One region of the Desulfosporosinus acidiphilus SJ4 genome, then DNA from elsewhere that is predicted to be linked to it. Evidence: riboswitches for the same ligand, from Rfam matches in the RefSeq annotation. Region 1 holds a riboswitch; the other holds the start of a gene.
What was found. Region 1 has a riboswitch for cyclic di-GMP ahead of DESACI_RS21580 (response regulator). Riboswitches for the same ligand answer to the same signal wherever they lie in the genome.
Positions count from the first base shown of each region.

Region 2: another riboswitch for cyclic di-GMP. It lies ahead of DESACI_RS13625 (HD-GYP domain-containing protein); the one in region 1 lies ahead of DESACI_RS21580 (response regulator).

Region 1 covers NC_018068.1:4,717,795-4,723,868, reverse strand. The annotation lists gene DESACI_RS21600 (sensor histidine kinase) at 153-1,379, opposite strand; gene DESACI_RS21595 (iron-containing alcohol dehydrogenase) at 1,639-2,817, opposite strand; gene DESACI_RS24660 (hypothetical protein) at 3,491-3,634, opposite strand; gene DESACI_RS21585 (late competence development ComFB family protein) at 4,006-4,347, shown strand; gene DESACI_RS21580 (response regulator) at 4,372-4,773, opposite strand; cyclic di-GMP riboswitch class I at 4,886-4,972, opposite strand; gene DESACI_RS21575 (diguanylate cyclase domain-containing protein) at 5,076-6,074, shown strand, end outside.
Region 2 covers NC_018068.1:2,997,722-3,003,795, reverse strand. The annotation lists gene DESACI_RS13655 (M28 family metallopeptidase) at 1-33, shown strand, start outside; gene DESACI_RS13650 (NAD(P)/FAD-dependent oxidoreductase) at 329-1,420, shown strand; gene DESACI_RS25540 (hypothetical protein) at 1,722-1,844, shown strand; gene DESACI_RS13635 (CBS domain-containing protein) at 1,974-2,342, shown strand; gene DESACI_RS13630 (D-alanyl-D-alanine carboxypeptidase family protein) at 2,523-3,758, opposite strand; cyclic di-GMP riboswitch class I at 4,099-4,181, shown strand; gene DESACI_RS13625 (HD-GYP domain-containing protein) at 4,351-5,499, shown strand; gene DESACI_RS13620 (GerAB/ArcD/ProY family transporter) at 5,407-6,074, opposite strand, start outside.

The DNA of each region.
Region 1 (6,074 bases):
GTCCTCTTTTGCTTGTACTATCAGAAAGCATAACTTTCGATTAATTACTGCAAGAAGAGTTAAAATGTTCGAAGACAATGTTTTCGAGCACCAGCTAAGTTCTCTTTATTTCCTAATTTCCCAAATGATATAGCGTGTCAAATTAAGATGTTTCATCCCTGCATTTTAGATTGAGGGATTAATATACTGACTGTTGTAAGACCTTGTTTGGGTAGGAGCTTGACGCCGAATTCTTTACCAAATTGCAGCTGCAGGCGCTTATGAACATTACGCAGACCAATGCCGGCAATGCTGCTTTGATCCGCGTTAAAATCGAGAGCTGCATAGTGTGAAGGCATGCCCACGCCATTATCGATAACCGAAAGTTCCACATGGTCGTCTACCTCTTTGCCCTTTATCCAGAGGTGACCAACTCCTTCTTTAGGTTCGAGTCCGTGAATACAGGCATTCTCTACTAAAGGCTGTAAGCTTAAAAAAGGAATCTGAGTATTTTGCAGTTCTTCCGGAACCTCAATTAACAGTTCCAGCCTATTTCCGAATCTGGTTTTTTGAATCAGTAGGTAGCTTTCGACATAATGCAATTCTTCACGCAATGATACAAGTTCACCTGGATGATCAAAATTATGCCTAATTAAATTTGAGAGAGCAAAGAGAGTATTCAACCCTTCTGTGTTTTTGGAAAGAGTGATTAAACTGATAATTGTGTTTAGGGTATTGAATAAAAAGTGGGGTTTGATTTGAGCTTGAAGGTTTCTCAACTCCGCTTTATGCAGCGTGTGCTCAAGTTCTAGTATAATTCGCGCATCTTCGGCGGCTTTTATCTTTTCCCTGCTTAACTCTTCCTGCATTTTAGCACGATAGATCAGTTCGACGATATAACTGACGACAAATTGAATGAGTCCGCCTGCTGCTTGGCACTTATCCATACTTATAACCTGGATTTTCTGAAACGTTTGCTCCAGGTCTGCTTGATTAAGTCCTAAGTCAGCAGTGGCTTTAAGCATTTCTTCAATTTCTTGCATTGTCGGTTTTTTGAGGTGCATCTGTCCGCAGGTAATAGACCCATAGAACTGATCATCCACCATAATCGGTACGGACATGAGCATAACACCGGCATGGCACTTTCCAATACAGGAGTTACCCTGTTCAATGCTCTTAAACCCTAGCTGGGCATTGGAATCAATACATCTGTTTAATCCAGCCTCAGTAGAGCGGATGCTGCGACAAAATCCATAAAAGTAATCATGCTGTACTACAGGAAAACCCATGGCATCATTAATATCAATGGTGATATCAGTGGCTTTGGTAAATGTTTCAATGATTCGAACCAGCTTGTCTTCTTCAATGAGTTGAAAAAGACTCTTTGGTTTATGGTCCATATGTTCCTCTCCTGCCAAGTTCTTATGTAGTTATCGATAACGTCATTTTTGACTGTATATAATCCCTTTTTAATTATAGACTTAACCACCCGTTTTTCGCCACTCAAATTTGAGTTGAATTACATGTCAATTTTTGGTGCATAGAGGCAGAGATGACATAAGAAAACTTACTCTGGCCAAATTTTAACGAATCGCTAAAACGACCTTTATTCACAGTGAATGAAGGTCGTTCTTGGCAATTTTCTATTTTTATTTATGACTAAATTGTGACATCGCTTCCGTAGTAGGCGGCTTTGTATAGTTCCATGATGTCTTCTACGGTTGGTTTTCTTGGATTGGTTCCGGTGCAGGGATCATTTAATGCAGCTTCTGAAGTTGCTTTGAGCTCCGCTAAAAAGCTCTCTTCGGATAATCCGGCTTCTTTGAGGGTTAATGGAATGCCAAAAGACTTATTCATATCTCTGACCTTTTCAACTAAAGCCTTAACCAAGTCCTCATCAATATTACCCGCTAGTCCTAATGTTCTAGCTATTTTTGCGTAGCGAGCCCCTGCCGTTTTAGCGTTATATTGAATTACGGCCGGCATAAGCAGGGCATTACAACGCCCATGAGTAAGCGGAACTTTCGTGTTACATTTATGAGACATGCTATGCACGAGACCCAAAATGGCATTGCTAAATGCTATACCAGCAAAGTTCTGGGCAATATGCATTTTAGTTCTTGCTTCAATGTCTTCACCGTCAGCGAATGCTTTTGGAAGCCATTCAGAAATCATTTTAATTGATTCTAAGGAAAAAGTATCTGTATACTCGTTGGCCATGGTAGAAACATAGGCTTCAAAGGAATGAGATAAAGCGTCCATCCCTGTATCAGCAGTCACGTTGGGAGGCATGGTCTTACAAATTTCTGGGTCAACAATGGCTATATCCGGAGTTATTTCATAAGAGGCTAATGGATATTTGATACCCGTTTGATTATCAGTAATGACGGCGACACAAGTTACCTCTGTGCCGGTACCACTCGTTGAGGGAATCGCAACAAATTTAGCTTTCTTGCGTAGTTCTGGAATCGTAAATGGATCTTTAATATCATTAAACGAAAGATTCGGGTATTCATAAAAAACCCACATTGTTTTAGCTGCATCAATAGCAGAGCAGCCACCAAGACCAATGATTAAATCAGGGGCGAACTCTTTCATTTTTTCTACCCCGCGATATACAGTGGCAATCGAAGGGTCTCCTTCAACTCCGTCAAAAACGGTAGATTCGATACCAACTTCTTCTAGATAACTGATCACTTTGTCCAGTACACCATTGGTCTTCATCGAGCCTTTGCCTGTTGAGATAAATGCCCTAGACCCTTTTAATTGTTTTACATACTCAATAGTACCCGTACCAAAGACCACGTCTCTCGGTACCCTAAACCACTGCAGAGCCATCTAATATATTCCTCCCTTTAAACGTAATATCTTTATGATGATTACCGCTTAAATACTATTTTCATTTGGAATTAATTATTCACGCTAGGACTAGCTTGGCTCAAATAAACAGTTCAAGGAGGTATGCTCAATGGTTTGACATGAGTATATAAACAACTAAAAGAGGTTCTTTCCATAGAAGGTAGTCTATCACAATCAGGCGTATCATCGGTGACGTATTAAAAATCTGCTAAACCTATTTTTGTATATCAAAAGATTATCTTTATGGATTCTTAGCATCTGGAAACCGACCGCTGTTCCGATTACATTTTCAACCATATCCAACAAGGAACGTATAATGCTATCTCCTACTATAATTACATCATATAGTTCCTTGCTTAATCCTAAAAGAATAGTTATTGAGACGGCTTGCAAGGTGCTAAGCTTAAGTACTTTAAAACAACAAGCTAACACGATGATTGGCCCGATTAAGTGTAATAGTTTATGAACGGGCATATATTTCCTCCCTTTTTAGAGATATCTATGCTATCATCATTGCCTAATAGTCATTAAAACAAACCTAAAGAGTTGTCCCGCAAAAAGACGTTACTAGATCTACGATCAGCACGATATCCCCAAAAAAAGAAAGACCCTTAAAAGGGCCCTTCTGCCATAAGCAGCTATAAAAATGCAATCAATCTGAAGTCGGATCGTTGAAGATCTTATGTTCCAGAATATCTCCTATTTTTTTCGCAATTGCTTTTGTCTCCGGTATGAAAGTTCCTGCCTTAATAGTCTTACCTAGAGGGGCTGCGGTTTTCTTATTTATGTTAGTCATGATAAAGCCCTCCTTTTCAAATTGAATAGCAGGATGGCTCAGTCCATCCTGCTAAACTTAAGTTTTTATTTAGGTTGAGGTGGTCTGACTTGAGGAGTTGGAGTGCCTTTTCGGGGAGAAGATGGGGGATTTCCTTGAGCATTCATATTGCAGTATTCTCCTTTTTGATAATCTTCAGCATTAGTCTTTGCAATATCTAATTTTCTAAACGTGGTTGGGAGTTTGCCCTAAAGAATTAGGAAAAAAGAAGCAATAATGTGCTTTTGGCACGTCGTTTCGTGCTGATTGACACTAGTATAAGTTACCAAGTTAGAATAATATAAAATTGAGAAGCTAATTGCTTAAGTTAAAAGATCAAAGGAGTTAAGAGAGTGCTGCAAATTACGGATCATCAGGTTAAAAACTACTCGGAAATTTTAGTTAACCAAGCATTAGAAGAATACCTTCGTGATAATGTTATAGTCTGTACTTGTCAACGCTGTCTTGCAGATATTATGGCACTTGCTTTAAATTGTTTACCAGCTCGGTATTATGTTACTTCACTTGGCGAAGTAATTATAAAATCACAATCAGAAGACCTCGCAGAACAAGTGCGTCTTATGTCAATTGTTGCTCATGCAGTGCAACAAGTTGGCGCAAAGCCTTCACATGAACTTAGCAAGCCTATAACCGAGACAGAGGAAGTTAAAAAGCAAAGCCAAAGCGCTCGTTAAATGAGGGCTTTGGCTTGAAGAATATCACTGCAGCTGCTCTTCGGATAACAGGTTATCTACAACAATACCGAGCTTTTCTAAATCAAAGGGCTTAGTCATTACAAAATCGATATTGCCATTGTGAATTAACTCGTTAATTTCTTTTTGATCTGCATAGGCTGATATTAAAATGATTCGAGTGTTGGGATTGTAACCAAGTAATCTCTCCCGAAGTTCTAATCCATTGATGCCTGGCATTTTAATATCTGATATTATGAGATCTGGTGACTGGGTTTTAGCCAATGATAATGCTTCAATCCCTGTAGTGGCAGTGCTTACAACATACCCTTTCGAAGAAAAAAGAGCTTTTAAGAGACTGCGAATTCCCAGATTATCATCAACAATTAGCAAAGAACCTTGATTCAAGCCAATCCATCTCTCTTTCAATAATTTGTTTAAAGATTTTGATAAATCAACCGATATTAAGGTATGCCATCTCGAGGCAAACAATTTCACGCAAACAAAAAGAAAGCAACAAAATAGCTGCTCACATTTAATAGTTTGCAGCCAGGCTGTCATATTCCATGGGAAGTTAGACCCTATAGCTTTGCGTCTTGTTCTTTCGAACAATTTGCCCTAGATAATATTTTGTTGTTAGTATGCTAGTATTTAGTATTTTCTTCCTGTATTGTAATCAAATTTAATACAAATTACAATAATAACTTTTCGGAGTAGATTGAGGAGTTCCTATGACTGAGATTGGAAAAGTCTTGCGGAAACGATATATTATTGGCCTTTCCCTCATTGCCTTTTTAGTATTGCTGGGCCAGTGTGTTATTCAATACACTATCCAGCAGGAATCGGGATATTCTATGGTTATTAATATTGCCGGAAGACAGAGGATGTTAAGCCAGCGTATTACAAAGTGTGCTTTGGGGTATGAACTGGACCATAATGCTTCCGATAGAACTCATTACCTCGAGGAGCTTAAGGAATCGGTAGACGAATGGGAATCTTCTCGCGACAAACTATTATATGGAGATCAAGTCACCGGACTTTCGGGTCAGAATAGCGCTGCAATCATATCACTCTATGCAAAGTTAGATCCATATTATCAGAAGATCTTAACTGCCGCCCAAGACATTATTGTGGGCGGGAATACAAAGGAACCGCTCTCTGACAATAATCTTGCAACAATCCAAGCTAATGAAGAATCATTCCTCAAGGTAATGGATGCCATAGTTTTTCAGTATACGACAGAAGCTAATAACAAGATTTCTGTCATCCGAACTACAGGAGTTGCTTTGATGCTGCTCACCTTTATCGTTCTGATGTTGGAAGTCCGGTTCATCTTTAGGCCGGCGGAACGTATTATTGACGATTCATTTAATAGTATCAGTGATAATAATGAAAATATTGAAAAACTATTTGAACTGGCACCTGCGGCACTTTTTTTAATGCGCTTGCCTGACCTTAAAGTTTTGCGGATGAACAGTCTTGCTGAACAATTTACCGGGACTTCATTTGAAAGTAATGAATCGGACTCACTCTTAAAGTATTTGGAGGAAAACTTAGAAAATGACAGTAACTTGGTTGAAAAAATGGTTGAGGGCATCGCTTTCGCCGATGAGGAAGCTGTTTTTAAAACAGAGGATTCAGTAAAGGCGGTATTAGTTTCCGCCAGCACTTTTCATTACGAGAATAATCCCGCTATGATTCTCAGTATGATGGATATTTCCAGGCGGAAA
Region 2 (6,074 bases), 1.7 Mb from region 1:
CTTTATAAGGCTGTAAAAAAAATTGCCTACTAAGCATAAAATCAAAATCGCAAATGGTAAATTGGCCATAGGATCAAAGACAATTCATTAAGTAACATTCTCAATCATTGATAGTAACCCATAAAGCTGCGTTAGAAACATAAATGTATTTGGCATATGCTGGATACATTTTTTTTGCGTGAAGCATTAGTTGTTAGAAAGAATTGGCCCCTAGCAAAGTTGAGGCTGCATAGTTCTTCAGGAAATGCTGAAACTAGTCTAGGAAACGGGTCTTGAGGCAATGCGTCCCGTCATTTTTGGAGTTTGTGGAAAAGAAGAGGTGTCGTACTTGAAAGTTGCCATTATGGGTGCCGGTTTGTCGGGATTGGCATGTGCCATTACTTTAGAAAAACAGGGAGTAGTTCCAACCATTTTTGAAAAGAGGTCAAAAGTTGGTGATCGGTTTGTCAATGGTGAGGCATTTTTGCCCGCCTTAAACAGACCCATTAAGGATTGTTATGCGTATTTAGCAGAAAAGCATGGCATCTATTTACAGCCTTTAAACAATATCCGAAAAATGATTATTTCATCGGAAAATGATCGAGCTGTCTTACACGGCCAATTGGGTTTCCTTAATATAAGAGGAAGAGACGAAGATTCGCTAGAATTTCAGCTTTATAAGCAAGTGAAATCAGAGATAATCTTCAATTCCCAATATACCTATGAAAACCTTCTCCAAAATTTCACCCATGTTATCGTTGCAACCGGAGATGCTGCTTATACCGCTAAAATACAGGATTTCACACAGGATCTTACTGTCACCCTTAAGGGTGCAACGGTAGAAGGAACTTTTGATAAGCGTCATGTTGGAATCTGGCTCGACAATACTATTGCTCCCCAAGGTTACGCCTATTTGCTTCCTTTTTCCGAAAAAGAAGCCACGATTGCCCTAGGATATCCCGACTACCCTCATAATCAAAAGTTTGACATAAAGTCCTTATGGAATAAATTTTATCACCGAGTATGTAAAGAAATAGAACAAGAACTGCGAATAACCGATCAATTTGAAGTAACTCGCTATATCATCGGAATTTGTTCCGCCCCTCGTCTGGCAAATACCTTTTTTACCGGCAATTGTTTTGGCGCAATTATGCCTGCCTACGGTTTTGGACAGCTTGCTGCAATATTGACAGGCATCTATGCGGCGCAAGACCTATGTGGCTTAGGTAATTACTTTGAATTAACAAAACCTTTGCGGCAAAGCTACAAGAATTCTTTAGCGTTACGTCGTGCCGTGGAACAACTGGATAATCATAAGCTGGATTTGTTGGTTAAATTAATAAACACAAATTTAGCCAACAGTTTAATCACAACCCCCAACTTAAACCTTTTAGGGTTCTTAGGATTCGTTTTAAGACCATACCTCCTTAAGAGGGTATAGGATTATCAATATCCCGTTAATTATGTTAATAAATCATTTTAGCTTCATAAAGGACAGGGATTGGAAGGAGTAAGCAATGAGAATGAAATATTTTTTAATCAAGTGGAAATATATGGATATAATGCATATTTTGTACTAGGCTTGCATGAAAGGAGGAAAAGAGTATGGCATTTGGAGCAGCTGGCGGTGGAGTAGGTTATGGTTGGGGAGCAGGCATCGGGATTGTTGTAGTTATTATTTTGCTTTTAATTGCTATGGGTATCGTTTTCTAAGAAATTATAAAGAAAAAGGAGAATAAACTATGTACGGATATGGAGGCTTCGGCGGTTTTGGCGGCGGCTACGGATACGGCGGCAGCTGCATAGGTGCAGGAATCATTGCCATTGCGGTTCTTATTTTGATTGCCCTGGGAGTAATCTTTTAGAAATTAGAGGGTTGTATGTGAATTCTAAAGCCCCTGGAAGACTGTCAGTATTTGCTGGCAGTCTGAATTTATTTATCAAGGAGCTTACCTCACTGATAATATTTAATTGATGCTTGATGGTTCAAAAAGATGGCGGAAAATTTGTTTATTAATGCTAAAAATGAACCGGTAGGTTTTGTCAGTGATGGTGATATTATGAAGAATATAGGTTATCAAGATCCGAAGATTTTCTTTATCGATGCTTTTAACTCTGCTTCATGGGTTGATACTGAACCCTTTGATGAGAAAATAAAAAACCTCATGAATCGTAATGTCATGGAAATAGCGACTAAACGAGTGATAACGGTGGATGTAAACGAAGATCTTGATCAAGTGGCTAAGATTCTAGGCAACAAGAAAATCAAAAAAGTTCCTGTTGTGTCTGAGGAGAAACTTGTTGGTATTATTAGCCGCGGAGACATTGTACGTTTTATCGTCAACAATTATATTTACCAATAAGCGACACGTTTCTAGCTTTAATAGAAATCGGAGTCCCCATACTTAGAGTAAAGGTCTTAGAAGGGCATAAATAAAATAGCCCCCTGTTTGAAATGTCTCATGACTGTTTCAGGCAGAGGGCTATTTTATGTTTCGATATTTATTTTATAAAGCAGCACGATTTATTAGACTTGGGAATTCTTAGAAACGAATCAGTTTCCATAGTAATCCAGGTTGGTTGATGGCTTGAGTATTCTGAAGCGGAACAGATTGAACCCCTTGGCCGGTTTGGATTTTTAGAGTGGCGATGTTCGTGTTTGCTGGCAAAGGAAGTTCTGTATTTTTCAGATTTATGGAATAGTTAATTTTCATTCCAGGATAGCCAAATACTTTAACGGGTTCTGTAGCTTTTAACGGACTGTTGTTTTGCCATGCAGTGGTTAGTTCGCCATAACCTGAGGTGGGCTGATCGAGAGTATATAGCTTAAATTGAGATCGAACCTGATCCTGTATGTTGACATTAGCCTCAAGAGCACTTTGGAGAGATTGTTGTGTAACTTGACCTAACACAGCACCAATAATGTAATGAGTTTCATCGCCCGCTTGAACAGGTGTTGCAGAGATGAAGCAGCCCCCTGCAGCTGATGTAGAACCTGTTTTTATACCAACAATTGCGTGCTTTCCGAGCATACCATTTACATTATAGACAGTTCCGGCTACGGGCAGGGTCACTTGCGGCATAGCAACAATTTGACGAAAAACAGGATCCTGCATTGCAGCTTGAGCAATTTTTATTTGATCAACAGCATTGCTGACAGTAGTTTCACTGACACCACTGGCATCCGCATAGTGAGTTTTAGTCATACCAAGGGATTTGGCAGTTTCGTTCATCTTGGCAACAAAATTCTCGTTAGATCCTGATACCCAGCGCCCTAAGGTATCTGCCACATTGTCTCCTGACGGAAGTAATAGACCTTCAAGAAGCTGTTTTTCAGTAAGAGTTTCTCCTTCTGCAACCTTTAAGACGGAATAGCCATTACTTAAATCGCTTTGGTAGCTTGCGACATCCTGAGCAGTCATGGTTAATGTGGGACCGTTTTCACCAGGCTGCAATGGATGAGTTTTTAAGACCAAATAGGCAGTCATTATTTTTGTTACACTAGCAATAGGAACAGGACTTTGGTTAGAAGTTGAAGCGACAACACCTAAATTTTCTGTACCAACAGCTGATTCACCCTGCGTGGGAAATGTTACCGAAAAGTGGCCGGGTAACGATGAAGACGTTGATGTCACTTTCGCTTCCATGGAAGGGAGAGCACCAGTAAACCGACCATAAGCTAGCACGCAGACTAACAAAACAATGACTAAGAATAATATTCCTCTGATGGGAAACATAGGAACCTTGCGAGACGGGGAAGTGGACGGAGTCCCAGACATAAAATAACCTCCTTAATAATATTTAATGTGAACAGTTTAATTTTACAGGAAGAGTAAGGATTCGACAAATGGGTAATCATAACTTTTTCATTTGGGCATCGTTTTTACATAAGTTTTTATTGGTAAAAAGTATTTTAGACGACGAATAATAAGTGATATACAGTACTTAAATGTCAAAAAAGTTTGTAAAGTGTTCCAGAATTAGTAGTATTGTAATAAAAGGATAAAAATTTGTTATAATGGGCAAAAAATGTTGTTCTTTAGAATATTGTATAATATACTACCTTTCAGTGGAGATTAATCCCTTAAACATTAGTAGGAATAAAAGTTAATTAAACTTCAGTGCTAAAGGCAAACTCAGTGAGAGCTGAGGACGCAAAGCCACGGGTCTTAGATTCTTGATAAGATAGCCGGGTTACCATATAAAATTGTGTCGCCGATCGTTGAGTTCGGTGCTTTATTTTTTTTATGGTTAAGAACCAACATTAACAGGTAAAACAAAACAACAAGAGTTTAAGAGACACTACATTTAATGTTTCTCAAAGGGAATTTACATATAGAGAGCAAAGAGACGGAGGGAGGGGGAAACTCTTTGAATTGGTTATTAAAACCTGCACAATTAAATCTTACGGTAGGAATGCCTGCAAGTGCAGATCTATTTGATAAAGCCGGTGTATTATTACTTCATAAAGGACAGCCAGTGACAGAAGGTATAGGAGATCTTTTAAGGAAGAGAAAAGTTTATATTTGGGATAAACAAGAGGATGATGAATATCCCTCTAGAAACAGTGGGAAACCATTCCCCAAAGATGTCTATGAAGGTTTAGTTGGTTCCTTATGGAATATTTTTCATGAAGCAAAACTGATTACTGCCGAACAAATAGAAAAAACCATCGTTCTCGTGGAAACAATCGTTGAACAACTAAAACCACTCAATGTTTATTTGAACTTAGATGTTGTACCCTTGGACCTTGAACAGTTTAGAAACTATGATTACGGTACATTCGTGCATAGTTTGAACGTAGCTATTTTGGCAACCATGACAGGTATGCGTTTAAGGTACCCTGAGACAAAACTTAAGCATTTAACCTTGGGTGCCCTCCTGCATGATTTAGGCAAATTGAATATTCCCAAGGAAATATTGAATAAACCGGGTAATTTAACCGAGAACGAATTAGCTATTATGAGACGTCATCCTCAGCTTGGAGCAGAAATGCTGGAGAATTGCAACTTATTGACAAGCATAATGGATACGGTGATTAAACATCATGAACGTTGGAATGGGACTGGGTACCCTTTTGGATTGAATAAGCAAAAAATTCATCTGGATGCACAAATTGTCGCTGTTACGGATGTATTCGAAGCTTTAACGGCAGACAGGCCCTATCGAAAAGGTTTACCTCCCTATTATGCCCTGGAAATGATTATAGCAGGAGCAGATAAAGCCTATAATCCACAAGTTGTGAAAGCTTTTCGAGAGAGTTTAATTTTATACCCGGAAAATTCAGTGGTGACTCTCAATACCGGTGAAATTGGAGTAGTTGCAGCAGTTCCGATGCAGATGCCGACACGTCCTTTGGTTCGTCTTTTACTTGATAATAAAGGCAGGACAATCAATAAAACTCAGTATGTAGATTTAATGCAAGATTTAACTAGGTTTATTGGTCGTGTGGAATATGATTTTCCAATGAGAGGCTGCCCAGAGTGCTGGGATCCAAACAAGGGCAAATGGAAAAATTAAATAACTTTCGACAAAAGAAAGCTTAGTACTTAAATAAAATCCTTTCTGAACCCCGAAAGCTATTGTAAGAAAGACGACACTTGTGATGAGCCTCCATTTGAGGCCTTTCAAATTAAAGACGGTTTCTAATCCCCAACTTGTCATAAAAAAATAGGCGCTGCATTTAATAACTAAGGCTCCAAGCCAAACTCCCATAAATAGGGATTCGACTCCGGCAACCGTCCTGCTTATTTCTACCATTTTTCCTAATTCTAGAATACCGAATAATAATCGGATGGTTTCCGTCGGACCAAAGACGAGAATCTGGATAACAACAACAACTGTATCTAAAATCCCCACAAGAAATCCAATTCGCCAAATTGCAGATTTTAATTGAGCGAAATCTTGCCTATTACTGTGAGGTAAAAATCTAATAAATCCCGCCAAGAACAGGATATAGACCATGGGAAAGGGGATCACTTTAAAGACTCCCCAAAGCAGAGGGATAACTCCGTTTTCCAGAAATGGAAGGAGAGCACCTTGTTCAATTCGTGGGATCGTTAGGAAAATATTAAGAACTAAGGCAACAACAATGA